DNA from 2 places in the Vibrio stylophorae genome. Region 2 is predicted to be linked to the other one. Evidence: riboswitches for the same ligand, from Rfam matches in the RefSeq annotation. Region 2 holds a riboswitch; the other holds the start of a gene.
What was found. Region 2 has a riboswitch for lysine ahead of L9P36_RS03970 (Na+/H+ antiporter NhaC family protein). Riboswitches for the same ligand answer to the same signal wherever they lie in the genome.

Region 1: another riboswitch for lysine. It lies ahead of lysC (lysine-sensitive aspartokinase 3); the one in region 2 lies ahead of L9P36_RS03970 (Na+/H+ antiporter NhaC family protein).

What each region holds. Positions count from the first base shown of each region.
Region 1 covers NZ_CAKLDI010000001.1:371,117-387,585, forward strand. The annotation lists gene leuA (2-isopropylmalate synthase) at 1-179, opposite strand, end outside; gene L9P36_RS01780 (TIGR03899 family protein) at 523-1,467, opposite strand; gene L9P36_RS01785 (DUF3299 domain-containing protein) at 1,942-2,412, opposite strand; gene L9P36_RS01790 (ABC transporter permease) at 2,423-3,679, opposite strand; gene L9P36_RS01795 (ABC transporter ATP-binding protein) at 3,676-4,371, opposite strand; gene zrgA (zinc uptake protein ZrgA) at 4,408-5,100, opposite strand; gene L9P36_RS01805 (hypothetical protein) at 5,226-5,534, shown strand; gene metA (homoserine O-acetyltransferase MetA) at 5,580-6,533, shown strand; gene L9P36_RS01815 (cation:proton antiporter) at 6,627-7,967, opposite strand; gene metH (methionine synthase) at 8,192-11,902, shown strand; gene lysC (lysine-sensitive aspartokinase 3) at 12,001-13,290, opposite strand; lysine riboswitch at 13,439-13,607, opposite strand; gene L9P36_RS01830 (O-antigen ligase family protein) at 13,680-15,407, opposite strand; gene uvrA (excinuclease ABC subunit UvrA) at 15,411-16,469, opposite strand, start outside.
Region 2 covers NZ_CAKLDI010000001.1:855,939-872,407, reverse strand. The annotation lists His leader region at 1-13, shown strand, start outside; gene hisG (ATP phosphoribosyltransferase) at 37-933, shown strand; gene hisD (histidinol dehydrogenase) at 966-2,279, shown strand; gene hisC (histidinol-phosphate transaminase) at 2,282-3,337, shown strand; gene hisB (bifunctional histidinol-phosphatase/imidazoleglycerol-phosphate dehydratase HisB) at 3,427-4,503, shown strand; gene hisH (imidazole glycerol phosphate synthase subunit HisH) at 4,503-5,123, shown strand; gene hisA (1-(5-phosphoribosyl)-5-[(5-phosphoribosylamino)methylideneamino]imidazole-4-carboxamide isomerase) at 5,133-5,870, shown strand; gene hisF (imidazole glycerol phosphate synthase subunit HisF) at 5,852-6,625, shown strand; gene hisIE (bifunctional phosphoribosyl-AMP cyclohydrolase/phosphoribosyl-ATP diphosphatase HisIE) at 6,622-7,248, shown strand; gene L9P36_RS03975 (thymidine kinase) at 7,346-7,927, opposite strand; gene L9P36_RS03970 (Na+/H+ antiporter NhaC family protein) at 7,986-9,593, opposite strand; lysine riboswitch at 9,680-9,855, opposite strand; gene L9P36_RS03965 (H-NS family histone-like protein) at 10,214-10,609, shown strand; gene galU (UTP--glucose-1-phosphate uridylyltransferase GalU) at 10,655-11,548, opposite strand; gene L9P36_RS03955 (polysaccharide biosynthesis protein) at 11,559-13,403, opposite strand; gene nqrM ((Na+)-NQR maturation NqrM) at 13,552-13,773, opposite strand; gene L9P36_RS03945 (FAD:protein FMN transferase) at 13,773-14,813, opposite strand; gene nqrF (NADH:ubiquinone reductase (Na(+)-transporting) subunit F) at 14,887-16,113, opposite strand; gene nqrE (NADH:ubiquinone reductase (Na(+)-transporting) subunit E) at 16,147-16,469, opposite strand, start outside.

The DNA.
Region 1 (16,469 bases), 480 kb from region 2:
GTTCGAACGGACTCAAAATCGCCGGGCGATGACACCGGAAAACCAGCTTCAATCACATCCATGCCTAGGCGCTCTAGGGCTAAGGCGATTTGTAATTTCTCTTTGACGGTTAGACTGGCCGATAGCGCTTGTTCGCCATCACGCAAGGTTGTATCAAATAAAATAACATTGTTGCTCATCATGTTTCCCTTCTTTGCCCTGAGTCGGCGCTTCTTGCGCGGGCTTTAAAGATGAAAAAACCCGCGCCTTAGCGCGGGTTACAATTCGGTCTGTGCTCTTCTTCAGCCAATACCTACCCGCGCGAACCAGTCACGATCAGGAGGAGGTTGAGGAGAAGAATGTTGAAACGCATTTGAATGCCTTTTTGCACAGAAACTGACTTATAAGTAACCGATTCCCTTCTTTGGAGTCAAGGCAGCAAAACAAGAACGTCATAGTTGAGCAGTGAATGATTTGTTTGCTGGTTTTTTATGCTACTTAAGTTGAGTGTTCTTGGTTTTTTTATCTAGAGCACTTTGCTGCTTATACCTGAGTATTCACTTGCCCACCATTCACTGAGCTATCAACAAAGAAGCGCTGCGCCAAAATATCGAGCAGATCCTGCTGATAGTTTTGCTGTGTCTTATTGCCTAATAGCTTGGCAAGCTCGTTACCAATTGGGGTAAAGCGGTAATAGAGCAGGCGCGTACCTTTCTGGCGAGGGGTGAGCTGATAACTGTGCTGCTGATATTGCAACACCAAGGGGGGCTGCATGGCGACTGTGCCGGATTCAAGCTCGGTGGATAGAATCAACCCCAGTTCCATCAGTACTAGCAAGCTAGAGTAAGGCAATTGATACTGTCCAAGGCTAATCAGTTGCGGCGCTTCTGGTTTAAACCATTGCTTAATACCCGCGCCAGATTTAATACCTGTCAGCAGCTTTTTACTGTGGTCGCCGCCAAAGCTACAAGAGAGCGCGCAGGCACGCTGAAACAGCTGCGCTTCGCGTTGCGTCATATTGAGCAGTACTTGTAGCGATTTCACCGAGAAGTGGCCGGGCTGAATCATTTCATGCTTAAGGATGCGTGCCCATAACTGCTGCATGCTGGTGCCATGGACTTGCTGCGCCATAGTAAAAAAATGGTGTAGCCAATCGCTGTCAGGCTCTTGCGACGCCTCGTTACGGCATTGACCGTAGCAAAGTTTGAGAATGTTCTCGAGGTTGGCTTGGCGGCGTTGTAGCTCATAGCGCTGACGTTCTGCGGTGCGCTCTGCTAAATCTTGCTCTGATTTTCCCGCTATCAAGGCATCAATATGAAAGCGTTTACCAATCTCTAATGCACGCGCTTCGCTACTCATCATGTAGTCGCGCTGCTTTTGTTTGTTGCCTTGAGAGGATTGCGATTGGCTCGATGATGCTGATTGTGCTTGCTCAATGACCACTGGGGTGGCGGTGGATTCAGGTTGCGGTGTAGAGGATTCAGACATAGTCATTTACTCGAGTGACTGAGGCGATCATATTTAGCAGATTGGGCAGGCTAGGGTATAGCAAAAGCGCTTTTTTTGAGCGACAAATGTGTCAATTTTTTCAGCAGTCCACGTTGTCGATAAAAACCACTTGAATTTGCAATGGATTCTTTTCATGGCGCAGAGATGTCAATGCAAAGAAATTGTAAAATACTTTCGCTGATGTTGAATTGATGTTAATAATTAAATCGAATTTAGCCGCAAGGAGTGATGTGATGCGTTTTCCTAAGGATAAACTCGATCTGTTAATGGTGGTGGGCTATTGCGCTGTACTGTTTTCGCTGGGATATATTCTCGTTCGTACAGGCTCAATGTAATCGCTGTTCCATTAAGTCACCACAGATAAAAACTGGGTTGCAGCGGTGGGGATAGCCGCAATGCAACCGCAGTTTTATTCTCTAAACGCTTCCCTTTTATTTCATTTCAACCGCTCATTTAATACTCGTCATAGGGAAGTACGGCATTGCCCTCTAGTATATAAGCTACTTCTGCTAGCTCACTGCTGATATGTTCTGTTTTTAAAATACCGGTAACGTAGACCACATCCCACAGCTCTTGTAGGGGCGCGCCCTTGGCAAATTTCACATAAACGATTTGATTCGGTGGTGGTGGCGGCACATGAATACAGGCGCCAAAATAGGGCACCAACAAAAATTCAGTCACGACCTGATCGTCGCCTTCTAAGGGGATCACAAAGCCGGGAATCTTCACCTCACTGCCATTAAGCTCGGTGCGCACGTCGCCAACCAAAGATTGTTGCGCTTCCCCTTCATGATCGATCATCGGCATGGCGATCACTTGGTTGCGCTCTTTTTCAGGGATTAAATCGATCCAATCAAGCAGCAACTCTTCTGCGGAGACCGTGGTTGAAAACAGTAAACAAATCGCAAGCCATAATCTGTGCATGGCTGTTCTCCTATAAACGAATATTCATGCCATCGGCGAGCGATTGGCGATAGGCGCGTCGGGCTGGAATGAGGCCGACCAAAGTGCCAATGATCAGGACGACCAATAAAATCAGCCACTCAGTTTGCGTGGGCCACTGCGTGCTTAAGGCAAGACCAAATTGATTGAGCACCCAAGGTGAGAGTCCTGTGATGGTGAGCATCAGCAGAGCAATACCAAGGGCGATACCAAGGGTACTGAGAAGCAGCGCTTCACTGCATAAAAGCCAGTAGATGTGTTTCGGGCGAGCACCCATGGCGCGCAAAATGGCCATTTCTCGCCGTCTTTCATTGAGGCTGGTGAGCATGCTGGTGAGCATACCAAGCAGCCCCGCAATCACCACAAAGACCGAGACCATGGTCAGCGCTTTTTCTGCAATGTTCATCATCTGCCACAGCTCTTGCAGTGCAACTCCCGGCAAAATAGCGCTGAGCGCTTCGCCGCGATATTGATTGAGCTGACGCTGCAGGGCAAAGGCTTGAACCCGGCTGTTTAATCCCACCATCACAGCGGTGAGCTGTTTGGGTTGAAATGGATGATTGGCTAGCTCACTTTGGCTAGGCGTTTGGCCGATTTTTGCGCCGCTTTGCCAACCGACATGAATCGCCTCGATGGCCTCTAGCGAGACATGCACGCTTTTATCGACCGGGGTACCCGTTGGGTTGAGAATGCCAACAATGGTAAAGGGCAGATTGTCGTGACGGTTAAAGGCTTGATCGCTAATGCCATGGGCAATGATGATGTGATCGCCTACCTGATAGCCCAATTTTTGCGCCACTTCGGCGCCAATGACGGTTTCAAACAATCCTTGAAATGGCCAACCTTTGGCAAAGCTTAGCGGTTGTTTTTTTCCGTAGCGCAGGTAGGTAAAGTAATTCTGATTGGTGCCAAGTACGCGAAAACCGCGATGGGAATCGCCCAGTGACAGCGGAATGGTCCATTTGACAGCGCGATGGTTTTTCACCATTTGATAGCTTTGCCAGTCAATATTATTGGTGGCATTGCCAATGCGAAACACGCTGTAGAGCAATAAATTCACTTGGCTAGAGCGCGCGCCAACGATGAGATCAGTGCCCGATACAGTGCGCGTAAAGCTTTGTTTGGTTTGTTCGCGAACCTGTGAAACGCCCAGCAGCAGTGCCACTGAAATAGCGATGCTGAAAATAGTGAGGATCGCCGTGAGCCGGCGATTGCTCAGACTTTGCCAAGCGAGTAGCAACATATTCATTGCGTGCTCTCCTGCTGTGCTTGATTAAGTTCCGGCAATGCATAGTGATGATCAAAATGCTTGGCTAGCGTCGGATCGTGACTGACAAAGAGCAAGCCAGTATCGGTTTGTGCCACCTGTTCTAGCAATAGCTTCATAAAGCTATCGCGATTAGCATGATCTAGCGCGGAGGTCGGCTCATCGGCAATGATCAGCTCTGGTGAGCCAATCAGTGCGCGCGCCACGGCGACTCGTTGCTGCTGACCGATACTTAGTTGATGAACGGGTCGATGAGCCATTTTAAGCGGTAATCCTAAGCCTTTAAGCAGATCTTCAGCAGCTTGCTGCGCTGGTTTTTCAAGGCGCTGACGTCGGCGCTTGGAAAATTGCAGGGGTAGCCGCACATTATCAATCACTGAAAGGTAGGGCAGCAGATTAAACATTTGAAAAACATAGCCCATATGATCGGCGCGCAGTTGATCGCGCTGACTGGCTTTTTGCGCCGAAAAGGGGGCATTGAGCAGCTTGATGCACCCCTGTTCTGGCGATAGAAAACCTGCAATTAAACTAAGCAAAGTTGATTTACCACAGCCGCTTGGGCCACGTAAAAAAACGCGATCGCCAGCGTTGAGCTCAAAGCGCGGCAATTTTAATAGCCATTCATCCTGCTTTGACCAGCGAAAGTGCACTTCATTAAGCGTGAGTAAGGACATCCAATATCGCCAAGGCTTTCGCCTTGGCGTCCTGCATTATGGGTGAGAGATGGACTGGCTTTTACCGTCACTGGCTTTGAGGGTGAGTGCGGTTTGTCCTTGAGCGCTAAGCCAAGCGACTTGTAGGGTTTGGCTTTGTGGGAAATAGGTAAACCAACGCACATCAAGTTGATTTAAGGCTTTTGGATTGCTGCATTGATAGTGGTAATTAGCATGAAACTCGCCATGTTGATCCGCCTGACTCTGGTCATGATCATGCGCGTGGTGATCAGCGTGGTCATGCTTGTCATCATGTTTGTCGCTATGTTTGTCACCATGGTGTTCATGGGCGTCATGATCTTTGTGCTGAGCATGGTCATGATGGTCGGTATGATCATCTGCAGCATCAGGGGCCATGCCATGGGTTTCTACGGTGACGTCGTTGAGTTTGCATTGCGCATTGTTTGGCAGTTGCCAAAGCGAATTAGCTTGCTCTAACTGCGCAATCGCAGCGCTTAATTTCGCGGCTTGTTCTGCATTGCTGGGCGCATGTTCAAAGCCAACCACATCGCTGCCCGGTGCGACCACTTCAATCAGCAGTTCACCTTCATCTTGTGCAATATTGAGTTGCACTTGGCCATGGACATGCGCTTGGTGCTGCAGCATATTCTCAGTGTGTTTTTGGGCATAAACAAAGGGCGCACTTAAGCAAAGCGCAAGGGTGGCGCTGGTGGTGATAAATTTATTCATTGTATTGATTCCAAACTGTTTCTTTTAAGATAGATGAGAAATATGGCAATTTGGTGGCAATGAAGGTGGCGCGCGAGCACGAGGCGCAAGTGCTAGTGCAACAATCGGAATGATCAGTAAAAAAGGTGTCGGGAGCCAGTGCTGAAGGCACACCAGAATCGTGCTCACTGGGCTGGGTGGTGCATAAATCAGCTGATGGCAAATTTGGCAATGGGTTGAATGGTCGAGACTGGCAGCATCATGCAGGTGACAAGTACTCGCAAGGATCGCAAGCACTATCAGAGCACAGCAGATTTGACGCCACCGATTTAAAACCACAACACACTCCCTTGTCTAAGTTTTGTTATGTTATAACAAATGAGATTGATTGCGAAAAAATTTCATTTTCTTTTTTTGTACATTTGTTGCTCGACATTCAACAGGCTGCGGGATAACATCTGGAAGTCTGGATGTCTACTATGCATGGAAAGGAGTCTGCCGTGCCGATCAATATTCCTGATCAATTGCCTGCAGCAGGAACGCTGCGTAAAGAAAACATCTTCGTCATGACGCAAAGCCGCGCCATGAGTCAAAATATTCGTCCGCTCAAGGTGTTACTGCTGAATCTGATGCCCAAAAAGATCGAGACAGAAACACAATTTTTACGTCTACTCTCCAACTCTCCATTACAGATTGATGTTGAGCTGCTGCGTATTGATAATCGTCCGAGCAAGAACACCCCGACTGAGCATCTCAATACCTTTTACCGTCAGTTTGAGATGATTCAGGACAAAAATTACGATGGTTTGATCATTACCGGTGCGCCGTTGGGTTTGGTGCAATTTGAGGATGTGATCTACTGGGATCACTTGCAGACCATTATGAGCTGGGCGCGTCAGCATGTGACCTCAACGCTGTTTGTTTGCTGGGCGGCACAAGCGGCGTTAAAGCTCTTTTATGATCTGCCAAAGCGCACGCGAAAAGTAAAATTGTCTGGGGTGTATCAGCACCGTACGCATCATCTATGTCACCCGCTACTACGTGGTTTTGATGATTATTTTCTGGCGCCGCATTCCCGCTTTGCCGATTTCTCAACTGAGTATTTGGCCGAGCATACGGATCTCGATATTTTGGCCAGCTCAGAAGACGCGGGGGTTTATCTCGCGGCGACCAAAGACAAGCGCAATGTCTTTGTTACGGGTCACCCCGAATACGATGCACTGACCCTGCATAATGAATATGTGCGTGATGTTGGTGAAGGGATGGAGCCTATGATTCCGGTGAATTACTATCCTGACAATGACCCTAATCAGCCACCGCGAGCAAGCTGGCGCAGTCATGGGCACCTGCTGTTTTCCAATTGGCTTAATTACTGCGTCTATCAGCAAACGCCCTATGATTTGAATCACTTTTCCGAGGCTAATTTCACCAAGGATGATGATAGTCAGGACTAAATCACGACGATCAAAAAAGCTGCTCCATGAGCAGCTTTTTTATTACCAAATGCCAGTGAGTCGCGAGTGCGTTCATTGGCAATGCTTAGCGCGTTACTCTGAAGCTTTACCTTCACCAGCAGTTTGCGCATTGGCTTGCGCTTCTGCGAGTGCTGCTTCGCGCTCTGCTTCAATAGCATTGGCTTTGCGAATCATTGGGGTGATGGTGGAGCCTTGTACCAAAATGGAGAAAACCACCACGGAGTAAGTCATCACCAGCATGATTTCACGAACATCGATGTGTTTGTCAGGGATCACCATAATTCCGGCTGGAATGGTCATCGCCATGGCCAGCGCCAAACCGCCACGCAAACCACCCCAAGTCAAAATTGGCACAGAGAGCGGGTTGTAGCTACGGAAGCGATTAAAACCAACGTAGGTGGCGCGCACACTGATCCAGCGCGCAGCAAGAACTAAAGGAATGGCCAAGAACATCAAAATCCAGTCTTCAGCATGGAAGGTGAAGAGCAGCATGGTGAGACCAATGAGCAGGAACAGCACGCCGTTGAGGAACTCATCGACCAATTCCCAGAAGTGATCCAGATGCTGTTCACTCTCTTTTGAAAAGCCGACATAGCGGGTCCAGTTACCAATCATGATCCCTGAAACCACCATGGCGAGCGGGCCAGAAACGCCAATGGTGTTGGCGAGTGCGTAACCTGCCGTTGGAACACCAATGGTCAGCAACAGCTCCATGGAGTGGTCATCGGTGGCACTAATGAGGTAGTGGAAAATGAGACCGAGCAAGAAACCAAAGACAATGCCGCCAATGGCTTCTTGTAAGAAGATGCCAGCCACATGCATGACTGTGAGTGATTCTGAGCTAAAGGCCAAGGTGTAAAGGGTGACAAAAATGACTAAGCCAAAGCCGTCGTTAAACAGAGATTCACCTTCAATTTGGCTAGATATGCGTTTAGGCGCATTCATTTTTTTCACAATCGCCAGCACTGCAATCGGGTCTGTTGGCGAGATCAGTGCGCCAAATAGCAAGCAGTAGATGAGATTCAGTGGAATGCCGATAAGCCAGCAAATGCCAAATAAACCAAGGCCGATGACGACGGTAGAGATGATGGTGGCACCAAGTGCCAGCAAAGTGATCTCCCACTTTTGATCCGCCATATTGGGCAGACGAATGCCAAGACCGCCAGCAAAAAGCAAAAAGCCCAGCACACCATTGAGCAGGAACTCGTTAAAGTTGATGCTCTCAATGGTCTGCTTGGCTACTTGATTGAGTTGGAACCAACCTTGTTGGCCGGCGATAACGATTCCAAGAGATAGGATCAGCGCACCTGCGGTGATGGCAATAGTGGTTTGCATGCGGCCGATTTTATGATTGATAAAGGCAATCATCATCGCCGCTGCGGACAGGAAGCAAAGGGTGTAATAGACAGACATGTTGGGTGCTCCAAGCACACAATGGTTGTATGGATATAATTGTCAGCCTCGACTTGTCAAAGATCAAACGGTTTTATAACGCCGTCGCAACATTTGTAATATAAACGATTGCGTCGAACGGATATGGACGTCTAGATTTCTATATTGACTATGGTAGGATGAAGAACAAATCAAGCTGTGCTTGAATCATGGATAAATCAGCGCAACAAGGATGGGGCGGTCTCGTGACAGGAAGTAGAATCAAACAACAAATCGAAGCACAACTGAAGCAACGAATTCTTTTGATTGATGGTGGTATGGGCACCATGATCCAAGGCTATAGCCTCAGTGAATCTGACTACCGTGGTGAGCGCTTTGCGAATTGGCATTGCGACGTCAAAGGCAACAATGATTTGTTAGTGCTCACTCAGCCTAAGATCATTGCTGATATCCATGATGCTTATTTAGCTGCGGGTGCGGACATTATTGAAACCAATACCTTTAATGCCACCACCATTGCCATGGCTGATTATGAGATGCAATCGCTCAGTCGTGAAATTAACCTGCAAGCGGCGACCATTGCACGTCGATTGGCTGATCAGTGGAGTGCTGAAACGCCAAATAAACCACGCTATGTTGCTGGCGTATTAGGTCCTACCAACCGAACCTGTTCGATTTCACCGGATGTGAATGACCCTGGTTACCGCAATGTCAGTTTTGATCAGTTAGTGACGGCTTACATGGAGTCCACTGAAGCGCTCATTGAAGGCGGCGCTGATATCATTTTGATTGAAACCATCTTTGATACTCTCAATGCTAAAGCCGCTGCATTTGCGATTGACTCGGTCTTTGAATCCTTAGGTTACAGCTTGCCGGTGATGATCTCTGGCACCATTACCGATGCCTCGGGGCGCACACTTTCCGGTCAAACCACAGAAGCTTTTTATAATGCGCTGCGCCACGTTAACCCCATCTCCTTTGGTTTGAACTGTGCCTTGGGCCCTGATGAGCTGCGTCCCTATGTGGAAGAATTATCGCGCATCAGCGAATGTGCTGTATCCGCCCATCCCAACGCAGGTTTACCCAACGCCTTTGGTGAATACGATTTGTCACCAGAAGATATGGCGGAGCATATTGCCGAGTGGGCGCAATCTGGCTTTTTAAATATGGTGGGGGGCTGCTGTGGTACCACGCCTGAGCATATTGCCGCTATGGCCGAAGCGGTTGAAGGTGTGACGCCGCGCGCTAAACCTCAGCTGCAAGTGGCTTGTCGTCTCTCTGGACTTGAGCCGCTGACTATTTTACCTGAAACCTTGTTTGTGAATGTCGGTGAACGAACCAACGTGACGGGCTCAGCTCGATTTAAGCGACTGATCAAAGAGGAAAAATATGATGAGGCCTTAGAGGTTGCGCAGCAGCAGGTGGAAAATGGCGCGCAGATCATCGACATCAATATGGATGAAGGGATGCTGGATGCGTTGGCATGCATGCAGCGTTTTCTCAATCTTTGTGCCTCTGAGCCTGAAATTGCCAAAGTGCCGGTGATGGTCGACTCCTCAAAATGGGAAGTGATTGAGGCGGGTTTAAAGTGCATTCAAGGCAAGGGAATCGTGAACTCCATCTCGCTCAAAGAGGGGGAAGAGAAATTCCTTCATCAAGCTAAGCTGGTTCGTCGTTATGGCGCTGCGGTGATCGTCATGGCTTTTGATGAGGTGGGACAAGCCGATACCCGTGAGCGCAAGATTGAAATCTGTCGCCGCGCTTATCATCTGTTGGTGGAGAAGGTTGGTTTTCCGCCAGAAGATATCATCTTTGACCCCAATATCTTTGCCGTCGCGACGGGGATTGAGGAGCACAATAATTACGCGGTTGATTTTATTGAGGCTGTGGCGGATATCAAACGCGAGCTGCCGCATGCGATGATTTCAGGCGGCGTCTCTAACGTGTCCTTCTCCTTTCGCGGCAATAACTACGTGCGCGAAGCCATTCATGCGGTATTCCTCTACCACTGTTTTAAAAACGGTATGGATATGGGGATCGTCAACGCAGGTCAGCTTGAGATCTATGACAATGTGCCTGATGAATTGCGTGAAGCCGTTGAAGATGTGGTGCTCAATCGTCGTGATGATGGCACGGAACGTCTGCTTGAAATTGCCGATAAATATCGTGAAAACGCCGTGGGCCACGAGGTGGATAACAGTGCTGCTGAGTGGCGCACTTGGCCCGTGGAAAAGCGCCTTGAGCATGCGCTGGTCAAAGGGATCACTGAGTTTATTGTGGAAGATACTGAAGTCGCGCGCGCGCAAGCCAGTAAACCCTTAGAAGTCATTGAAGGGCCACTGATGTCAGGCATGAACGTAGTGGGCGATCTCTTCGGTGAGGGCAAAATGTTCTTGCCGCAGGTGGTTAAATCAGCGCGAGTGATGAAGCAAGCGGTGGCCTATCTTGAGCCCTATATCAATGCACAAAAACAGGCGGGGCAAAGTAACGGTAAAATTTTGCTCGCCACAGTGAAAGGCGATGTGCATGACATTGGTAAGAACATTGTGGGCGTGGTGCTGCAGTGCAATAACTTTGAGATCATCGATCTTGGGGTGATGGTGCCTTGTGAGAAGATCCTGCAAGTGGCCAAAGAGGAGCAGGTGGACATTATTGGCTTGAGTGGCTTAATCACCCCATCTTTGGATGAAATGGTGCATGTTGCCAAAGAGATGGAGCGTCAAGGCTTTGATTTGCCCTTGATGATTGGTGGGGCCACCACCTCAAAAGCACATACCGCGGTGAAGATTGAGCAAAACTATAGTGAGCCTGTGGTTTATGTGCCCAATGCATCGCGCGCTGTGGGGGTTTGTACCTCGCTGTTAGCACCACATTTGAAGCCTGATTTTGTTGCACGTCTTAACGATGAATATGAGATTGTGCGCGAGCAACATGCACGTAAAACGCCGCGCACGAAACCAGTGTCGCTGCAGGCTGCGCGTGACAATGCGGTGCCTTTGGATTGGCAAAATTATCAGCCGCCAGCACCGGTGCAACCTGGCGTGCATTGTTATGATCAAGTCTCGGTTACAACCTTGCGTCAATATATCGATTGGACGCCTTTCTTTATGACCTGGTCATTGTCGGGCAAATATCCGGCCATTTTGCAGCATGAGCTGGTGGGTGAAGAGGCGCAAAAGCTATTCGCCGATGCCAACGAATGGCTGGATCGTATTGAACAAGAAGGCTTAATGCAGGCCAAAGGGGTGTGCGGCATTTTCCCTGCAAACCGCGTTGATGATGATATCGAAGTGTATCTTGATGAGTCACGGCAGCAATGTCGCGTGCGTTTGCATCATCTTCGTCAGCAGACACAAAAGCGAAACGGTCCTAATTATTGTTTGAGTGATTATGTTGCGCCGAAAAGCGCGGCACTTGCGGATTGGATTGGTGCCTTTGCGGTAACTGGTGGTATCGGTGAAGAGGCGCTAGCCAATGCCTATAAAGCCAAGGGTGATGACTATAACGCCATTATGATTCAGGCGGTGGCCGATCGCTTGGCAGAAGCTTTTGCGGAATATTTGCATCAAGAAGTGCGTACTAAAATTTGGGGTTTCTGTCCTGATGAGGAACTCAGTAACGCAGAGCTCATTCGAGAAAACTACCAAGGGATCCGTCCGGCGCCCGGTTATCCTGCGTGTCCAGAGCATACAGAAAAACAGGCCATTTGGGATTTGCTCAATGTTGAGGCGCATACGGGCATGCAGCTGACCACAAGTTATGCGATGTGGCCAGGCGCTTCGGTATCAGGATGGATCTTCTCTCATCCTGAGTCTCGCTATTTCGCTGTGGCACAGATTCAAGAGGATCAACTGCAAGACTATGCTAAGCGCAAAGGTTGGGATTTAGAAACGGCTGAAAAGTGGTTGGCACCTAACTTAGAGCTTAAAGCAAGCAAAGTGGTAGTCACTGCGTAAGCGGGTAAGTTTGTGGTTCCTCAGTGAAGATTTGATCATCTTTAGCAATAAAAAGGCGCGAAATTCGCGCCTTTTTTGAACCATTGCTGCTGTGTTGTTTATTCAAAAAGTGCTTCATGCAGTTTTTGAATCACCTCTTTGGCTTCATCGGCTGAGACCATAAAGCACAGGTTATGGGTGCTCGCACCGTAGCAAATCATTCGAATATTATGATCTTCTAGGGTTTCAAATACCGCTTTGCTGGCACCTTTGGTGTGACTCATTTGGTTACCAATCAGCGCAACCAAGCTCAGGTTTTGCTCGACTTCAACGCGGCATAGCTCTGAGAGCTCTTCAAGGGCTGCTGCTGGAAGTTGCGGCGCGCCGCCACTGGTGTCGGTTTTATCTAAGGTCAGTGCCACACTTACTTCTGAGGTGGTAATCAGATCGACCGAGATGCGATGCTTGGCCAAAATCTTAAAGACTTCAGCAAGAAAACCGTAGGCATGGAACATATTTAGGCTGTGCAAAGTGACCATGGTTTGGTTGTTGCGCAGCGCTAAAGCGCGGAACAGCGGTGAGCTGTCAGCTGATTTACGGACCCAAGTGCCGCCTTGTTCTGGCGCTTTTGATGAGCCAACAAAGACAGGAATTTGCTGGCGAATTGCTGGGATCAGTGTCGATGGGTGCAAAATTTTAGCGCCGAAGTTCGCCATTTCAGAGGCTTCACTAAAGCTGATTTCTGCAATTGGGCCAGCTTTGGGGGCAATGCGGGGATCTGTGGTGTAGATACCCGGAACATCGGTCCAGATCTCAAGGGTGCCCGCATCAATGGCTTCAGCAAGAAGCGCGGCGCTGTAATCACTACCACCACGACCTAGGGTGGTGGTATTGCCTTGCGCATCACGGCCTATAAAACCTTGTGATACGATCATCTGCTGTTGGCACAGCGGTGCCAGCTGGGATTGTACCAATTCGCGAATGGCTTCCAGTTGTGGCTGGGCGCGGCCAAATTGATCATCGGTACGCATCACATCGCGAATATCGAAACGCGCTGCATTATTGCCGCGTTCGCGAAGCAGTTGCGCAAAAATATGGGTTGATAGCAATTCACCACAGGCAACCAGTGCATCTGTGGTTTGCACTGACGATGCCATGGCTGCTGTTTTTGCCAGTGTAGCGACATCATCGAGTAGCGCATCAATATCAGATTTGACGCTATCGCCTTGTTGCAGATCATCCAAAATGCTGTAGTGAATTTGCTGCAGTTGGCTAAGTAGTGCTTGCTGACGGGCGGCATCAACGCCATTGGCCAGTTCGACCAATAGGTTGGTAACACCTGAGCAGGCACTGATAATCACTAAACGTGTTGAAGGGTTGTTTTCCACCACTTGCGCACTGAGGCTCATGGCTTGAAAATCGGCCACCGAGGTGCCGCCGAATTTTGCTACGGTAATAGGGCTCACTTGTGTAACTCCGCGTAATTACTTCATGTTGCGGGATAATTCCCAACGTCCATTGTTAGGAGAGCTGACGTGGCGGGGCGTAAGCGGGTGCCATATCAGAAGCTCTCCACCGCCGATGGCGGTGACAGCCCGAGGGATTCAGCCCTCGTAGCCGACCTTTGCCCGTCCCGCAGGCATTGGCCTCGGCGTTACTCCCCTGATCGTCGGACTTGAGCGGGTCTCCCCGACGACTACCTGAGTAACGCACCTCTTCTGAGTGATCGCATCATGCGATTTGAAGATGCACTATTGATAAACAGTTGTGGTTATTTTGTCAACAATCACAAACGTCTTTATTTTTCTGTTGGTTGATTTTCTATACGGCGCAGGTCGATCTGTGCTTTGAGTGAGGCATCCATACTCACATCTTGGTTTGGAAATAGCATTGCGGCCTCACGCTGAATCTGCGCGATTTGAACATCATCCTTAAGGAGATAGCAGGCTATTAACATATCTCGGTAGAGATCCAGCTCGACACGATGCGTGGTGTATCTTTTCGCCCAGTTCAGGTAGTTGCGCGCAGCAGTTAAATCGTTGGTTGTAACTGCGAGAGCGAGTTGCTGCTGATATAGGGTTGCCTGATATTGCTGTGGCTGTGCTCTGGTGTTGAAGATGGTGTGCTGCTGTAAAAAGGTGGACTGAGCCGTATCATGATGAGCGATACGATGTAGTTGCATTGATGTATGTAGTGCGGTGATGACGAATAGACTCAGCGTGATGCAAAGCACAGGTATGGCAAATTTGAACGTTTTATTTGCCCAAGTTGCAATGGCATAGGGCTGGCTTTTTCGTGGTGTAAAATAGCAAACAATGAGTAGAAAGGTGAGCCAATAAGGTAAAGCGTTTTCAAATGGGCTCGATGTCAGCAACTGCATCAATAACGGTAAGATGATCGCAAGGTAAGTGATTTGCTGACTATGATGTTGTGATTTAGCCAGTGATATCAGCACATAAGCAAAAATAACACAGCCAATCAGTGGTATGACGCCGCCTTCAACCACCCAATAGAGCAGCTCGCTATTCGGATGCGAAGGGTAATGGGTCATGTTTGTTGGCATGATGCCTTGCACCGCATACTGCTGAGCGATGATTTGCCCAAAGTTGCCATAGCCATAACCAAGCCAAGGCTGCTTCAGAAAGAGAACCAACGTTTGTTGCCAAAGCGTGAGTTGTGATGAGATATCATGCCAATTGAATTGTGAAAGACGCTCAATATAACCTTGCAGCAATAATTGGAAGACAAAAGCAGTGGCTAGCAAAGTGACTAGAAAATAGAGGCGTTTTTTACGATGGGCTTGCCAATGACCGTAGATGAGTAGCGCTAGAGACACACAGAAAATCAGTAGTTGCTTGAATGCATGGATTTCGAGCAAAAGGCTCAAGAATAAAACGCAGCTAAGAAGCGTGGCTGCATCAGACCAGCGATATGCAGTTGAACGATGAACATAGAGGTAGCAAGACAGTACTGCGGCGATGAGCAAAAATGCGCTGAGGCTTTCTTTGTACTCAAATATACCGTATTGCATATCAGATAGTTCAGGCGTGAAATATAATCGCTGTCCCCACACGAATAGTGTTTCGATGACTGCAGCGCTAACAATGAGCCAGAATTGTGCGTTTTTACGACGTAGATGAATTTGCTGCCAAGCGATAAAAAATAAACCACCACTCCAAAGACCAACCATGCGCAGTAGGCTGGATGATGATTCTGTTGTCGAATAGAAGAATGGGATGGAGAGCAGTAAACAGATGCTTGTGATTGCTACGCTATAGCGATTGAGCTGAACATTGCCTCGGATGAATGCCTGTGCAATCCCTAAAACGATAGCGAAACCAAAGGGAAGAATGGATAGCACATTAAAAGGTAACTCAAGTCCTTCACGACCAGAGTGTGGTTGAAAGTAATGCATGGTCCCTAAGTAAAACAATGCAATACATGTGAAAAAAGGCAGAGCCAGTGATTTCTCACTGGCTTGCATGGGTTCAAGTTGCGTTCCTTGTAGATAGAGTGTCTTGCTCATCGGTTATGATTTTTTAATGTGCAACATCGGTTTTAAGAAATGCGCCGTGTGCGATCCTTTCACTTGAGCCACTTGCTCTGGTGTGCCTTGGGCAATAATTTCACCACCGCCGTTGCCGCCTTCAGGGCCGAGATCCACAATCCAATCAGCTGTTTTAATAACATCAAGGTTGTGCTCAATCACCACCACGGTATTGCCATGATCACGCAGACGATGCAAAACGGTCAGTAGCTGCTTGATATCATGGAAATGTAGACCTGTGGTTGGCTCATCCAAAATATACAGCGTTTTACCTGTATCGCGTTTTGATAGTTCTCGCGCCAATTTAACGCGTTGTGCTTCACCACCGGAGAGGGTGGTCGCGGCTTGGCCAAGGCGAACATAAGATAAACCGACATCGATTAAGGTTTGCAGTTTTCGCGCAATTACGGGAACTGGGTCAAAGAATTCACGTGCATCTTCGACAGTCATTTCAAGCACATCGTCGATGGATTTACCTTTGTATTGAATCTCCAGTGTTTCGCGGTTGTAGCGTTTTCCTTTACAGCTATCACAAGGCACATAGACATCCGGTAAGAAGTGCATTTCAACTTTGATCACACCATCGCCCTGACAGGCTTCGCAGCGACCGCCGCGCACGTTAAAGCTAAAGCGGCCTACTTTATAGCCGCGCGCGCGTGACTCTTGCGTGCCAGCAAATAGTTCACGAATTGGGGTAAAGATCCCTGTGTAGGTGGCTGGGTTTGAACGCGGCGTACGACCAATAGGACTTTGATCAATATCGATCACTTTATCAAACTGATCCAAACCTTGAATTGCTTGATAAGGAGCCGGCTCATTGACAGTTGCACCATTGAGATCGCGATGGGCAATACGGAAGAAGGTGTCGTTAATTAAGGTTGATTTACCCGAGCCAGAAACGCCAGTTACACAGGTAAATAAGCCGACAGGTAAGGTTAAATTAACGGCTTTGAGGTTATTACCTGTCGCGCCTTTTAAGGTGACAACGCGTTTGGGATCGAAGGCCACGCGCTCAGTTGGTAACTCAATCTGTTGTTGGCC
Region 2 (16,469 bases):
AGGGTTTTTTAATTTAGGGCATAGGGAAATCAACACATGGAAACACAACGCCTGAGAATTGCGATTCAAAAGAAAGGCCGCCTCAGCACCGAATGTAAAGAGTTACTTAAACGCTGCGGTGTGAAAATCAACCTGATGGGTGAGCGCCTTATTGCGCACGCTGAAAATATGCCAATCGACCTTCTTTTGGTTCGTGATGATGATATTCCAGGCCTGATTATGGATGGCGTAGTTGACCTCGGTTTTATCGGCGAAAATGAGCTGGAAGAGGTCTATCTCGATCGCAGGGCGCTTGGCGTCAACAATGACTATGTCAAACTGCGTCGCCTTGATTTTGGTGGCTGTCGCTTGTCCATCGCCATCGACCAAGACTTAGACTATAACGGCCCGCAAGATCTGGCCGGACAGCGCATCGCCACCACCTACCCGCACTTGCTTAAGCGCTATATGGACGAACAAAATATTCCATTTAGCACCTGTATGCTCACCGGCTCAGTGGAAGTTGCACCGCGCGCAGGGTTGGCTGATGCCATTTGTGACCTGGTTTCGACAGGCGCAACCCTAGTGGCCAATGGCCTCAAAGAAGTCGAGACTATCTTTCGCTCTAAAGCCGCGCTGATTCAACGTGCGGGTGAATTTAGCCCAGAGAAAACGCAACTTATCGAGCGCCTGCTCACGCGTATTCAAGGCGTAACACAAGCCAAAGAATCGAAATACATCATGCTGCATGCGCCAACGGATCGCCTTGAAGAGATCATCTCCCTACTACCTGGCAGCGAAGACCCAACCGTACTCACCCTTGCCCACGATAAACAGCGCGTTGCCGTGCACACCGTCAGTGCAGAAAACCTGTTCTGGGAAACCATGGAACAGCTCAAAGCCCTAGGCGCAAGCGCCATTTTGGTGCTGCCAATTGAAAAGATGATGGAGTAAGCATCATGGAAACCACCATTGCCCCAATCTCGATGAAACAAGTTCAATGGCAAGCACTCAATGCCGATGAGCGCCAAGCTGTACTAGCTCGCCCAGCCATTAACCAAGGCGCGTCTATTGAATCGGCGGTCAAAGATGTGATCAGCCAAGTTCGCAACCAAGGTGATGCAGCGCTTAAAGCGCTCACTGCAAAATTTGATCGTGTCAATCTTGAGAGCATTGAACTGCTCCGCACTGAATTGGATGCTGCCGAAGCACGTTTAAGCGATACCATGAAGCACGCGCTGCAAGCCGCCTATGCCAATATTTCTAAATTTCACCAAGCACAAAAACCGAAAGTGGTGCAAGTTGAAACCCAGCCGGGCGTGGTCTGCGAACAAGTAACACGCCCAATTAACCGCGTCGGTCTTTATATTCCGGGCGGCAGTGCGCCACTGCCTTCAACGGTATTGATGCTTGGTATTCCGGCGCAAATCGCCGGTTGTCAGCGCGTGGTGTTGTGCTCGCCACCCCCCATCGCTGATGAAATTTTGTATGTCGCCAAACTTTGCAATATTGATGCGGTTTACCAGCTCGGCGGCGCGCAAGCCATCGCCGCTATGGCCTATGGCACCGACAGCGTCAGCAAAGTGGACAAGATTTTTGGCCCAGGTAACGCCTTCGTAACCGAAGCCAAACGCCAAGTGAGCAATGATTTTTACGGCTCGGCCATTGATATGCCAGCAGGCCCCTCTGAAGTGCTAGTGATTGCCGATGACAAAGCCAATCCTGACTTTATTGCCGCTGACTTGCTCAGCCAAGCCGAGCACGGCCCTGACTCGCAAGTGGTCTTGGTTACCCCAAGTGCAGCGCAATGCAATGCCGTACGTGAAGCCGTGGCGCGTCAACTTGCAACCTTGTCGCGCAACGACATCGCCCGTAAAGCGCTCAGTGAAAGTGTGCTAATTGAAACCGAAAGTCTGGCGCAATGCGTGGCCATCTCCAATCTCTACGGTCCTGAGCACTTGATTGTACAAACCGAAGATCCACGCGCCCTCCTCGTGGATTTAGATAACGCAGGCTCAATCTTCCTTGGTCGCTGGTCGCCAGAGTCCGTGGGTGACTATGCCTCGGGCACCAACCACGTACTGCCAACCTATGGTTATACCCGCACCTACTCCAGCCTTGGTTTGGCTGATTTTAGCAAACGTATGACAGTGCAAGAGCTCAGCCCGCAAGGCTTACTGGCCATTGCAGACACCGTCGCCACCATCGCAGATGCTGAAACGCTCGATGCGCACAAACGCGCAGTAACCATTCGCGTCGAAGCGCTAAAAAATCAAGCGATGCAGGAGATGCCAGCATGAGTATTGAGCAACTTGCCCGTAAAAATGTACAAGCGTTAACCCCCTATTTGTCAGCGCGTCGCCTCGGCGGCAGTGGCGATGTTTGGCTCAATGCCAATGAATCGCCCTTTGTTCACGATTATCAAATCGACTGCGCGCGCCTCAACCGTTATAGCGAATGTCAGCCGCAACCGCTAATTGATGCCTACGCCCAATATGCTGGCGTTCGCAGTGAACAAACCTTGGTCTCGCGCGGTGCCGATGAAGGGATCGAGCTACTGGTGCGCACCTTCTGTGAGGCCGGCGAAAAAATTCTCTATTGCCCGCCGACCTATGGCATGTATCGCATCTGCGCTGAAACCGCTGGCATTGGTGAAGTAGTGATACCACTCACCGATGATTGGCAACTCGATGAAAGCGCTATTTTGGCAAACCTTGATCAGGTCAAACTGGTTTTTATCTGCTCGCCCAATAACCCAACGGGCAACCTGATTGATCGCGCAGCGATTGAGCGCATATTGCAAGCCTGCGCCAACCAAGCACTGGTGGTAGTGGATGAAGCCTATATCGATTTTTGTCTCGACCAATCCATGGCAACGCTTTTAGATCAATATGACAATCTGGTGATCCTACGCACCCTATCTAAAGCCTTTGCTCTGGCGGGTTTGCGCTGCGGCTTTACCCTCGCCAATCCCAATGTGATTGAGATGCTGCTCAAGGTCATTGCGCCCTATCCCATGCCAGTGCCAGTCACCGATATCGCTTGTCAGGCACTCTCAAGCCAAGGCCTTGCGCGAATGCGCCAAGAGATGCGTACCCTCAATGACAATCGCAACTGGCTCAAGCAAGCGCTAGAAGCGATGCCACAGGCTCGCGTAAATACCGGGATGGGCAACTATCTACTGATCCATTTTGACCAAGGCGACGCACTGTTTGATGCACTCTGGCATCAAGGGATCATTTTGCGCCGCTCACCGGTCAAAGATGCCATTCGCATCAGTATCGGTAATCGCCAAGAATGTGAGCGAACACTCACTGCGATTCAAGGGTTTTATCAAACCCAGTGCGTCAACGCCTAAACAAGTTTTTTTGCTGTTGAAGCAAACATTCAAGGACAGGCTGCAATCATTCGCAGCCTGAATGAAGATGGTTTTCAAGGTATGAAAATATGAGCCAATCTGCACAAAAAATTCTATTTATCGACCGAGATGGCACCCTAATAGAAGAGCCACCGGTTGATTTTCAAGTTGACCGATTTGACAAGCTTGCACTTGAGCCGCAAGTGATCCCAGCACTGTTAGCTTTGCAAAATGCAGGCTATCGCTTAGTGATGGTCACCAACCAAGATGGTTTGGGCACCGACAGCTACCCACAAGCCGATTTTGATGGGCCGCACAATCTGATGATGCAGATTTTTGAGTCGCAAGGTGTGCGTTTTGATGATGTGTTGATCTGTCCGCACTTTGATGGCGACAACTGCAGTTGCCGCAAACCCAAACTGGGCTTGGTCAAAGACTATCTACAGCAAGGTAAAGTGGATTTTCGCCACTCAGCAGTGATTGGTGATCGCCAAACTGACTTACAGCTTGCTGAAAATATGGCCATTCGCGGCATTCAATACAATCGCGATGGCATGGGCTGGCCAGAGATTCTGGCCGACCTCACCACCCAACCTCGCATTGCCTCGGTGCGCCGCACCACCAAGGAAACCGATATCGCCATCACCGTCAATCTCGATGTACCAGGACAAAGCGCGATCAGTACTGGGATCGGATTTTTTGACCACATGCTAGATCAAATCGCCACCCATGGCGGATTTTCTCTCAACTGCCAAGTAAGTGGTGACTTACATATTGATGATCACCACAGCGTTGAAGATACCGCTCTAGCACTCGGTGAGGCGCTCAAACAAGCCTTGGGAGATAAGCGTGGTATTGGCCGTTTTGGCTTTACCCTTCCCATGGATGAATGCTTAGCGCAATGCGCTTTGGATCTCTCAGGTCGAGCTTATCTCGTGTTTGATGCGCCATTTTCGCGTGATGCCATTGGTGAATACGCACTTGAGATGACCCCGCACTTTTTCCGCTCACTAAGCGACGCGCTAGCTTGCACCCTGCATTTGAGTGCCACAGGTAGCAACGATCATCACTTGGTTGAAAGCCTATTTAAATGCTTTGGTCGCACTCTGCGCCAAGCCATTCGCGTTGAGGGCAACGAACTCCCTAGTAGTAAAGGAGTGCTCTAATGACGCAATCTCAAACCAAGGTGGTGATCATTGATACTGGCTGCGCCAATGTTGCTTCAGTGCGCTACGCTGTTGAACGTTTGGGCTATGACGTCACCATCAGCAAAGCACCTGAGGTTGTACTCGCGGCAGATAAGCTGCTATTACCGGGTGTAGGCACCGCCAAAGAAGCGATGAATAACCTTGCTGAGCGCGACTTAATTGAGCTGGTCAAGCGCGTTGAAAAACCGCTGCTCGGGATCTGTTTGGGCATGCAGCTGCTGGGGATGCTCTCAGAAGAGGGAGATAGCCAAGTCACTTGCCTTGAGCTATGCGAAGGTGAAGTACGTAAGATGCAAACCGGTGATTTGCCACTGCCTCACATGGGCTGGAACACAGTGACACCTGTGGATAATCATCCACTCTTTGCAGGTATCCCACCCGAGAGCTATTTCTATTTTGTGCACAGCTACGCCATGCCTGTGGATCCGCGCTACACCATCGCCAGCTGCGATTATGGTCAGCCTTTTAGCGCAGCTGTGGGTCGCAATAATTTTTACGGCGTACAGTTTCACCCTGAGCGCTCTGGCAAAGTGGGCGCTCAACTACTTGCTAACTTTTTATCCCTGTCCTTTGACTGAGGAGTCGACATGATTATTCCTGCACTTGATTTAATCGACGGTAAAGTTGTTCGCCTCTATCAAGGTGACTACGCACAAAAAACCGAATACAGCGCCGATCCTGTGGCGCAATTTAATGCCTACTTTGAAGCTGGCGCAACTTGGCTGCACCTCGTAGATTTAACTGGCGCTAAAGATACCAATGCGCGCCAATTGCCTTTGATTCGTGAAATGCTGGCAAAAACCCCAGCAAAAATTCAAATTGGCGGCGGCATTCGCCACGAGCAAGATGTCAAAGATCTACTCGAGGCTGGCGCTGAACGTGTAGTGATTGGCTCAACCGCCGTTAAATCGCCAGATTTAGTGAAAGGCTGGATTGAAACCTATGGCGCGGAGCGCATTGTGCTGGCCTTGGATATCAATATCACCAAAGAGGGGCACCGCGTGGTGGCCATCTCTGGCTGGCAGCAAGATTCAGGGGTGACCATTGAAACCCTGCTAGAAAACTACCTCACGGTTGGTTTAAAGCATGTGCTATGTACCGATATCTCGCGCGATGGCACGCTCAAGGGCTCTAACGTCGATCTTTATATCGATCTATGCAAAGCCTATCCGCAAATTGAGTTTCAATCTTCCGGCGGTATTGGCGATCTTGAGGATATCAAGGCAGTTGTCGGCACTGGCGTGGCGGGCGTCATCGTTGGCCGCGCGCTACTTGAAGGCAAGTTTACCGCGAAGGAGGCACTGGCATGCTGGCCAAACGCATAATTCCTTGTCTTGATGTACGCGATGGCCAAGTGGTCAAAGGCGTACAATTTCGCAATCACGAAGTTATTGGCGACATCGTACCGCTCGCCGCGCGCTACGCTGAAGAAGGCGCCGATGAGCTGGTCTTTTATGATATCACCGCCTCTAGCGATGGCCGTGTGGTCGACAAAAGCTGGGTGGCTCGCGTTGCCGAAGTGATCGATATTCCATTTTGTGTCGCAGGCGGCATTAAAACCGCAGAGGATGCCCAGCGCATTCTCGCCTTTGGCGCCGATAAGGTGTCCATCAACTCACCCGCCCTGGCCGATCCAACACTCATTACTCGCCTTGCCGACAAATTTGGCGTGCAATGTATTGTGGTGGGCATTGATAGCTATTTTGATGCGCAAACGCAACAATATCAGGTCTATCAATTCACCGGTGACGAAAAGCGCACCCAAGTCACCCAGTGGCAAACGGAAGATTGGATCAAAGAAGTACAAAAGCGCGGCGCGGGTGAAATTGTCCTCAATATGATGAACCAAGATGGCGTGCGTCAAGGCTACGATCTCGTGCAGCTTCAACGCATGCGCAATATCTGTAAAGTACCACTGATCGCCTCTGGCGGCGCAGGGGCTATGCCCCACTTTGCAGACGCTTTTTTACAAACCAATGCTGACGGTGCGCTTGCCGCTTCCGTCTTTCACAAACAGATCATCAATATCGGTGAGCTAAAGTCATATCTACTTGAGCAGGGAGTCACCATTCGCCCATGAGCACACTCAATCAACAAATTAACTGGCGTAAAGTTGACGGGCTGATCCCCGCCATTATTCAACATGCTGTAAGCGGCAAAGTGTTGATGCTGGGTTATATGAGCCCTGAAGCCTTGGAAAAAACTGAGCAAACAAAGTTAGTGACCTTTTTTTCACGCAGCAAAAATCGCCTGTGGACGAAAGGAGAAGCGTCTGGCAATCATCTGCAAGTGCAAAGCATCAGCCTAGATTGCGATCAAGATACCTTGCTGGTACTTGCTATGCCTGTGGGCCCGACCTGCCACACCGGTGTCGAAAGCTGCTTTGATGTGGCGGAGCAGCGCGATGCATCCACCCCGCAGTTGGCCTTTTTGTATCAGCTTGAAACCCTACTTGCCAGCCGTAAAGGCGGCAATGCGAGTACTTCTTACACAGCAAGCCTATTTGCTCGCGGCACCAAGCGTATGGCGCAAAAAGTGGGTGAAGAAGGTGTAGAAGTGGCGCTGGCTGCAACCGTCAATGATCGTGAAGAGCTCGCCAATGAATCGGCCGATCTCATCTATCATTTGTTGGTGCTCCTGCAAGATCAAGAGATGAATCTCGAACAAGTGATTCAGGTACTGCAAGCGCGCCATCAAAAATAAAATTCAATGGCAACGCGCGAAAACAACAAAGGGAGGCATAGCCTCCCTTTTTATCTGATGTTCATCTTATTTTTCATGGGACATCAGCCAATCATGGCTATGCTTGCTCAAGCGCCTCAAAGTAATGTTTGCGGCAAACAGAGACATAACTTTCATTCCCACCAATCACGACTTGCTCGCCATCAGCAATGGCTTTGCCTTCGCCATTTAAGCGGATCACACGGCTGGCTTTGCGACCACAATGACAAATGGTCTTGAGCTCGACCATTTTATCAGCCCAAGCCAGTAAATATTGGCTACCTTCAAAAAGCTCGCCACGAAAATCCGTGCGCAAGCCATAACAAAGTACTGGAATATTAAGCTGATCCACCACCAAGGTAATGGCATGAACCTGTGCCTTAGTTAAAAACTGGGCTTCATCAATTAAAACGCAGTCAATCGCGCTCTGTTGGTGCAAGGATTGAATATCACCAAAGAGGTCACTCTCTGGCGTAAAAAGCTCTGCAGGCGCTTCTAGGCCGATTCGTGAGGCCACTTTACCTTGACCAAAACGATCATCAATCGCTGCGGTCATCACCAGCGGATTCATTCCGCGCTCTTTGTAGTTAAATGCAGATTGCAGCAAGGTGGTCGATTTACCGGCATTCATCGCCGAGTAATAGAAATACAGTTGCGCCAAAGGTGTTCTCTCTTTCTGGGTCTTAAAACAAAGGGCCCTGCTGGGCCCCTTGTTATCATTATGCTTCTTCTAATTCTGGGTGTCTTTTGTTGAAAATCAGCAAGAAGACAATCCAAGCAATAAACAGCACCGTACAGGTCATAAAGCCAGCAAAGGTACTTTCTGTAAAGCCAAGCACACCATAACCGATCATCGAGATAAGTGCGATAGAAAGTGCATAAGGCAACTGCGTCATCACGTGGTCAATGTGGCAGCAACGCGCACCGGTTGAGGACAAAATGGTGGTATCTGAAATTGGTGAGCAGTGGTCACCAAACACAGAGCCAGCAAGTACCGAAGCCAACATTGGCAGTACCATGCTTGCAGTTGTTGGGTCGTTAGCCGCAGATGCCGCCGCCATGCTTCCCGCGATTGGAAGCATCAAACCAAAGGTGCCCCATGACGTCCCCGTTGCAAAAGCCATAAAACCAGACAGTGTGAAGAAAATAAGCGGCATCAGTGCAATACCTACTTTATGTTCCATCACCAAACCAGACAGATAAGCACCGGTTTGTAGGTTATCGATCACTGTACTGATACTCCATGCAAACAGAAGAATCAAAATCGCACCAAACATAGATTTGGTACCCATGCTAATGGCATGCACCAATTCTGCGCGAGGTAGACGCTGGCGAAGTGGACCCACAAGCGCCGCCAATACACCGATGATACCGCTATATAGAAGAGAATCTGTCACTGAGGTATTTTCAAATGCACCCAATACAGTAAATGCGCGACCATCCGCAGCCATTGCCTGCGCGCCAGTCCACATCATGGCACCAATGGTTGCAATCACAAGAACCACAACAGGCATCACCAAATCAGCAACATGACCTTGGCTACTCTCTTTAATTTCAATCTCTTCTTGATTTTTACCTTCCTGCGCTTCAACAGGAGTCCCTTGTAGTGCTAAACGCTCATGACGACGCATTGGACCAATATCAATTTGGAACCAAGCCACAGCAAGCACCATTAATAATGCGAAAATGGCATAAAAGTTCATTGGAATCATGGTCACAAAAGTGCCTAACGGACTAGACTCATGAATGTGGTTTTTTTCAAGAATGTCTGCGATTTGCGTAATAATATAGGCACCCCAACTTGATGCAGGCATAATTACACACATTGGTGCTGCTGTTGAATCAAGAATATAGGCAAGTTTCGCACGAGAAACTTTAAATTGATCTGTTACAGGACGAGAAATTGCACCGACAGCAAGACTATTAAAATAGTCATCAATAAAAATGAAAACGCCCAAAAGAGCAGACATCATTTTCGCGCCGCGACGGTTTTTAATTTTACGTTGAGCCCACTGTGCAAATGCGCGTGTACCACCAGAAAGGGTCATTAATGCAGTCATCACGCCAAGGCAGATAAGGAAAATGAGGATGGAAACTTTATCGCTCCAAAATGTATTTCCGCCATCAACGTTCACAAACAACGCGCTGGTAATATGATCGAGATATTTAAATGCGCCCCAAAGGTCACCTTCGGCATAAAAATATGCACCACAGAGAATGCCGACGCCCAAAGAAAGCAGCACCCGACGGGTAAATAGAACTAGGATTAACGCCACGACTGGCGGGATCACAGAGTAAACTGTGTTGATATATTCGTGAGTGGAAATGTCCATGATCTCTCGTACAACCTATTTGGTTGGAGATCTACTGTTTCCATATGACATGGATAGATGAGAAAACCCCAATTGGGACCCCCAACAGTAGCGCTCCATAGTGAATGTTGACTATGGCAGTGTCGTTCCTATTAAAAACGACCCCAGCCTACAAAGATGACGCTTTATAGACTTCGGCACGGGCTCCTTTCAATTTGGGTCATCGGTGGTCAACCTCGCCAAACCTACTGATAGACAGTGCGCCTCTACCTGGATTAGGTGCAGCCAATTCTAATGACAAAGCTCACATTTGCAACCATTTCTTTTTGAAGAATGTAACATTATAGGTGTTTTTTTGTGCAAACACGGTTCGACATTTGCTCGAATCGAACTTGAACTTCGTCGCAATAAATTTTGCAGCATTTCTGATAGATTTAATTTTAACCGTAAAGTCTCTCCCAACATCATATTCACTGCAAAAAAAAGATGTTGAAAATTAACCCTATCTGAACATTATCATTTGTTTTCTTTTATTTTAAAAAAAGCGCTGCTAGAATTTAAATCGAAATAACTAATATCCCTGTATCAGGGGTATTCCCCCTGATTCATAGGAAAATAAAATAGGATTAATAACTATGTCTGAAGCAATTAAGGTTCTACTTAACCTACGTTCTTTGCGTGCGCAAACTCGTGATCTATCACTTGAACAATTGGTTGAGGCACAAGAGAAATTAACGCTTGTTATTGCAGAACGTGAAGAGTCTGAAGCAGCAGAGCGCGAAGCAAATGCAGAACGCCTTGCTAAACTAGAACAATATCGTGAAATGCTTTTAAAAGATGGCATCAACCCAGAAGAGCTTTTCTCTGAGTCTGCGCCAAAAGCCAAAGGTAAACGCGCACCACGTCCAGCAAAATACAAATTCATCGATGAAAACGGTGAAGAGAAAACTTGGACTGGCCAAGGCCGTACCCCATCAGCACTTAAAGAAAAATTGGATGCTGGCGCGAATCTAGATGATTTCTTAATCTAATCGCCCTCACTAAATTAAAAAGGCTTCCAAATGGAAGCCTTTTTATTAAGCATTTAACGACTTCAAATAGGTTTGTAGCCGATCTTTTACTTCATCATGGCGCAATGCATAATCGATAAAGGCTTTCACATAACCAAACTTACTGCCGCAATCATGACTCACCCCTTTCATGTGATAAGCATTTACAGGCGCTTCAGCCATGAGCATATCAATCGCATCGGTAAGCTGAATTTCATCACCAGCACCCGGAGGTGTTTTTGCTAGTAGTGGCCAGATTTTCTCTGAAAGCACATAACGACCGACAATCGCTAAATTAGATGGTGCCTCTTCTGCATTTGGCTTTTCAACCGTCGCCACCATGGGTGCTGATTCGCCTGGCGATAATTCGGCGCCATGAATATCTACAACACCATATTGGTGAACAAGTGCTTGCGCAACAGGCTCAACCAAAATCTGGCTATGCCCAGTATCCTGATAAAGTGCAGCCATCTGCGCCAAATTATCTTTTTGCAAATCACAGGAAGCATCATCGAGCAAGACATCTGGCAAGACCACCGCAAATGGCTCATCACCCACTAAAGGTTTCGCGCACAAAATCGCATGACCAAGTCCCTTAGCATGCCCCTGGCGCACATGCATGATGGTGACATCCGCAGGGCAAATCGCTTGCACTTCATCAAGTAATTGGCGTTTTACACGCTTTTCAAGCGTTGCTTCCAGTTCAAAAGAGGTATCAAAGTGGTTTTCAATGGAATTTTTAGACGCATGGGTCACCAAAATAATTTCTTTGATCCCTGCGGCAATACATTCATTGACCACATATTGAATCAACGGCTTATCCACAATCGGCAACATCTCTTTGGGAATTGCCTTTGTAGCGGGCAACATTCGAGTCCCAAGACCTGCCACTGGAATCACTGCTTTTCGAATTTGTTTCATCAAATTTATCTCAACTTCTTGCAGACTTGATCTCGACAATATTATTTTGCCAAAGCCAATCTACAATTTTTTGGTCTGCACAATAACCCGTTGGCGCCAATGCCAACAGACGACGTATTTCAACTGAATCTTCACAGCGGCAAGCCAAATAAATGTTCTTAAGTAATGGTTCTAGTTGTTCAAGCGCTAGCATGGGTTCGTGCGCGCGTTTGATTTGTGGATGCATGGTTGTTGTTTCATGTTCACCCACGAGCAATTCTTCATATAACTTCTCGCCTGGCCGCAATCCCGTAAATTGGATCTCCACATCGCCATAGGGGTGGTCGGCATCTTTAATGTCCAAACCAGACAAAGACACCAAGTTTTTAGCCAAATCGACAATTTTTACCGGTTCACCCATATCTAACACAAAGACATCACCACCTTCTCCCATAGCGCCAGCCTGAATTACCAACTGAGCAGCCTCAGGAATTGTCATAAAATAACGAATAATCTCAGGGTGTGTGACGGTAATTGGACCACCATTTTGAATCTGCTGTTTAAAAAGTGGGATGACTGAGCCAGATGAACCCAGCACATTACCAAAGCGCACCATGGTAAAACGCGTCTTTGACTGCTCAGCTGATTTAGCCTGTAACACCAATTCAGCCATGCGCTTACTAGCCCCCATGGCATTGGTCGGCCGAACCGCTTTATCTGTTGAAATCAGAACAAAAGTTTTCACTGCGGCTTCAATAGCCGCATCGGCGCAAGACTGTGTCCCGAATAAATTATTCAGCACACCTTGACTCATATTCTGTTCGACCAAAGGGACATGCTTATAAGCTGCCGCATGATAGAGCGTATCTATGGCAAAGTGCTTCATCACGGAAGTCAATCGCGCTTGATCTTGTACCGAACCCAAAATAGAAATGACTTCACAACTTGCTATGGCACTGAGCTCTTTTTCTATTTGATATAAAGCAAATTCATTCAACTCAAATAATACGATTTGCTGCGGGTTTTGTTTAATAATTTGTCGACATAGCTCAGAACCAATTGATCCGCCAGCCCCAGTGACCATCACATTCAATGAACGAATATTCGCCGTCAGCAATGCGTGATGCGCATCAACACTATGACGCCCAAGAAGATCATCAATAGCGACATCTTTAAGCTCATCGAATTTAATCTCCCCAGTAGCGACTGCATTGATATCAGGAATGGATAATACTTCGAGTTTATGTGGCATTAATGAACGTACGATGACCTTCCGCTCATTTTTCGAACCACTGGACAGCGCTACAAAAACATGTGTAAGTTGATACTTTTTAATCATGCGTTCAAGTTGATTGGGTGAATAGACCTTCAGTCCTTGAACTGTTTTGCCTTGTAAGTTGGCATCATCATCAATATAAGCAACTGGTGTATACATTTCACCTTGCTTTAGGATTGCAGCAAGTTGACGACCACATCGCCCCGCACCATAAATAAGTGCTTTCTTTGAGCAACTATGAATCAATGAATGATGTAAATGCCGTAACCATACGCGAATGCTCACGACAAGACAGAATAAAAAGGCGCTGTAAATAATCGGCACTGTCCGCGGCAGCATTTCTCGAAAGTAATATGACAATAGCGTTATTGTTACGGCTGAAAATAAAACACCAGCAAGCATTAATTTCCCCAAATCAACGCCTGCATATCGCAATACAGTCCGATATAAACCCAAGCAATGAAATGCAATGAGAGTCATCGCTGCTGTCGCACTACAAACCCATATATTAATATTTGAAAGCGTTTCAGCAAAATCCCCCAAACGTGCATAATATGCGCAAATATAGGCAAAAATAATAAATACCGCGTCACTTGCCATACTTAAAATGATTTTTTGGTTCCGCGAGAGACTAAATAGCCAAGAAGTTAGATTTTTCAACGGTTTGGTATCCGTTCTTATCAAAGGTTATTGCTGGTATTCTACGCCAGTCATAAAAAAAACGCAGCGACTAGCGCTGCGTTTTTCATTAAAGAATGCGATCCTTCTGCCATTGTTCTTCTTGTTTGGCTTTCGCTTCTCGCGCTTTGCGCGCATCACAGGGCTCTGGGCAATCACACTCTTTCTCAATGCCAACAGAGCCAAGACCGCCACAACTACCATGAATCGACTTACGTTGAATCACATAGCCAATTGCCATCGCGGCAATTACCACCACAAAAAATCCAAATGTAATCAGAAAAATCTGCATTATTCGCCCTCAACAGCTAAATAAGGTTTAAATGCACTGGAATAACGGCTTTCAAAGCCATCATCCGTTTTAATAATCATATACACAGCTAGACCTTCTTTCTCGGCAAGTGCGAGACCTTTTTCTGGCCCCATGACCATCAAACCGGTCGCCAAGCCATCCGCTGTCATACAAGATTGATTAATCACGCTCACAGAGACCAGTCTGTGATTGATTGGCATTGCCGTTGCTGGATCGATAGTATGCGAATAGCGGCGGCCATTTTCTTCAAAGTAATTACGATAATCACCTGATGTTGCAATCGCATGATCAGATATAGAAACGATCTGCTGTACTGCTGGCTGCCCTGGTACCGGTTTTTCAATGGCAATACGCCATGGCACACCGGCATCATTCACTCCGCGCGTGCGCACTTCGCCACCAATTTCAACCAAGTAATCCTTGATACCCAAATCATCAAAGTATTCAGCAATCACATCAACACCAAAGCCTTTGGCAATCGAAGACAGATCGACATAAAGATCTGGATTTGTCTTAACTAACTGCGTTGGCGAAACAACATGAAGAAATTGCGTGCCGGTCATTTTACGACGCTCTGCAATCAGTGCCTTACTCGGTACAGTTTCAGGGCGCGCTTCAGGACCAAACCCCCAAAGATTCACCAAAGGTCCCATGGTGACATCCAAAGCACCGCTGGTTAATTTATTCAGGCGCAAAGCTTCGGTAATTACAAATGCAGTATCTTGTGAAACTGTCATTGGCGTATCAGTGCGGCTTTGGTTAAAACGACTGAGTTCTGAGTCTTTGCGATAAGTCGACATTTGATCGTTCACACGCTCAAGACGTAAATCGATCTCATTGAGCAAAAAGTCAGGTTTAAGCTGGCTATCCTGCGGCAAAATCACCTTGATTGAATAGTAAGTGCCCATAGTTGAGCCAGTTAAATGATAGACCTGCTTGTCTTGGCTACATCCTTGCATAACCAACACAAGCAACCCTAGCCCTAACCAAGATACTGCGCGTCGCAATTGAGAATACATAATCTTGTTCCGAAAATTGTACTGATATGAAAAAGGCTGGCCTTAAGGCCAGCCATTTTATTCCGTAATGGGGTTAGCCACCAAAATCATCGAGAAGAATATTTTCTTCTTCTACACCGAGATCTTTGAGCATATTGATCACTGCGGCGTTCATCACTGGCGGACCACACATGTAAAATTCGCAATCCTCTGGCGCTTCATGATCACGCAAGTAGTTTTCATAAAGCACGTTATGGATAAAGCCAGTGTATCCATCCCAGTTATCCTCTGGAAGTGGATCAGACAGCGCACAATGCCAAACAAAGTTGTCATTTTCTGCTTGAAGCATATCGAAATCTTCTACATAGAACATTTCACGCTTCGAACGGGCACCATACCAGAAGCTCATCTTACGTTTTGATTTCAGACGCTTCAGCTGATCGAAAATATGTGAACGCATTGGTGCCATACCAGCACCACCGCCAATGAAGACCATCTCTGCATCAGTTTCTTTCGCAAAGAATTCACCAAATGGACCCGAAATCGTACATTTATCACCCGCTTTCAGTGACCAAATGTAAGAAGACATGATACCTGGTGGTACATCAGGGTTGTTCGGCGGCGGAGTCGCAATACGCACGTTCAACATGATGATGCCTTCTTCTTCTGGGTAGTTCGCCATTGAGTAAGCACGAATCGTCGGTTCATTCACGATTGACTCATAGCGGAACAGATTAAATTTGTCCCAGTCGCCACGGTACTCTTCAGGAATATCAAATTCACTGTATTTCACATGGTGCACAGGCGCTTCAATCTGGATATAACCACCCGCACGGAAAGGTACGGTTTCGCCGGCTGGAATGCGTAGTTTCAACTCTTTGATAAAAGTTGCTTTGTTATCATTGGAGATAACTTCACATTCCCATCGTTTCACACCGAAGATCTCTTCTGGCAACTCAATGTCCATGTCAGTTTTCACATTCACCTGACAGGCTAGACGCTCACCTTCACGGGCTTCACCCTTAGAGATATGGTCCAATTCAGTTGGCAGAATATCACCACCACCTGATTTCACTTTAACGCGGCACTGGCCACATGAGCCACCACCGCCACAAGCTGAAGACACGAAAATGCCAGAGCCAGCAAGAGCAGTAAGCAACTTACCACCCGCACCGGTGGTGATCGCCTTATCTGGATCGCCATTAATGCTAATTGTGATATCACCTGTTGGAACCAATTTGGACTTCGCAAAGAGAATTACCAATACCAAGGCCAAAATGATCAAGGTAAACATCACGACGCCGAGAATAATCGTATTCATTCATTATTCCTTTGTTATTGCGGTTTACCCGACTTACAGTTGAACACCAGAGAAAGACATAAAGCCTAACGCCATCAAACCTGCTGTGATAAAGGTGATTCCTAAACCACGAAGACCTGGAGGGACATCAGCATACTTCAGCTTTTCGCGAATACCTGCCAAAGCAACAATCGCAAGCGTCCAACCAATACCGCTACCCAAGCCATACACCACAGATTCACTGAAGTTATAATCACGTTGCACCATGAAAGATACCGCACCAAAAATCGCACAGTTCACGGTAATCAAAGGTAGGAAGATACCCAACGCGTTATAAAGTGGTGGAAAGAAGCGATCCAGGATCATTTCTAGAATTT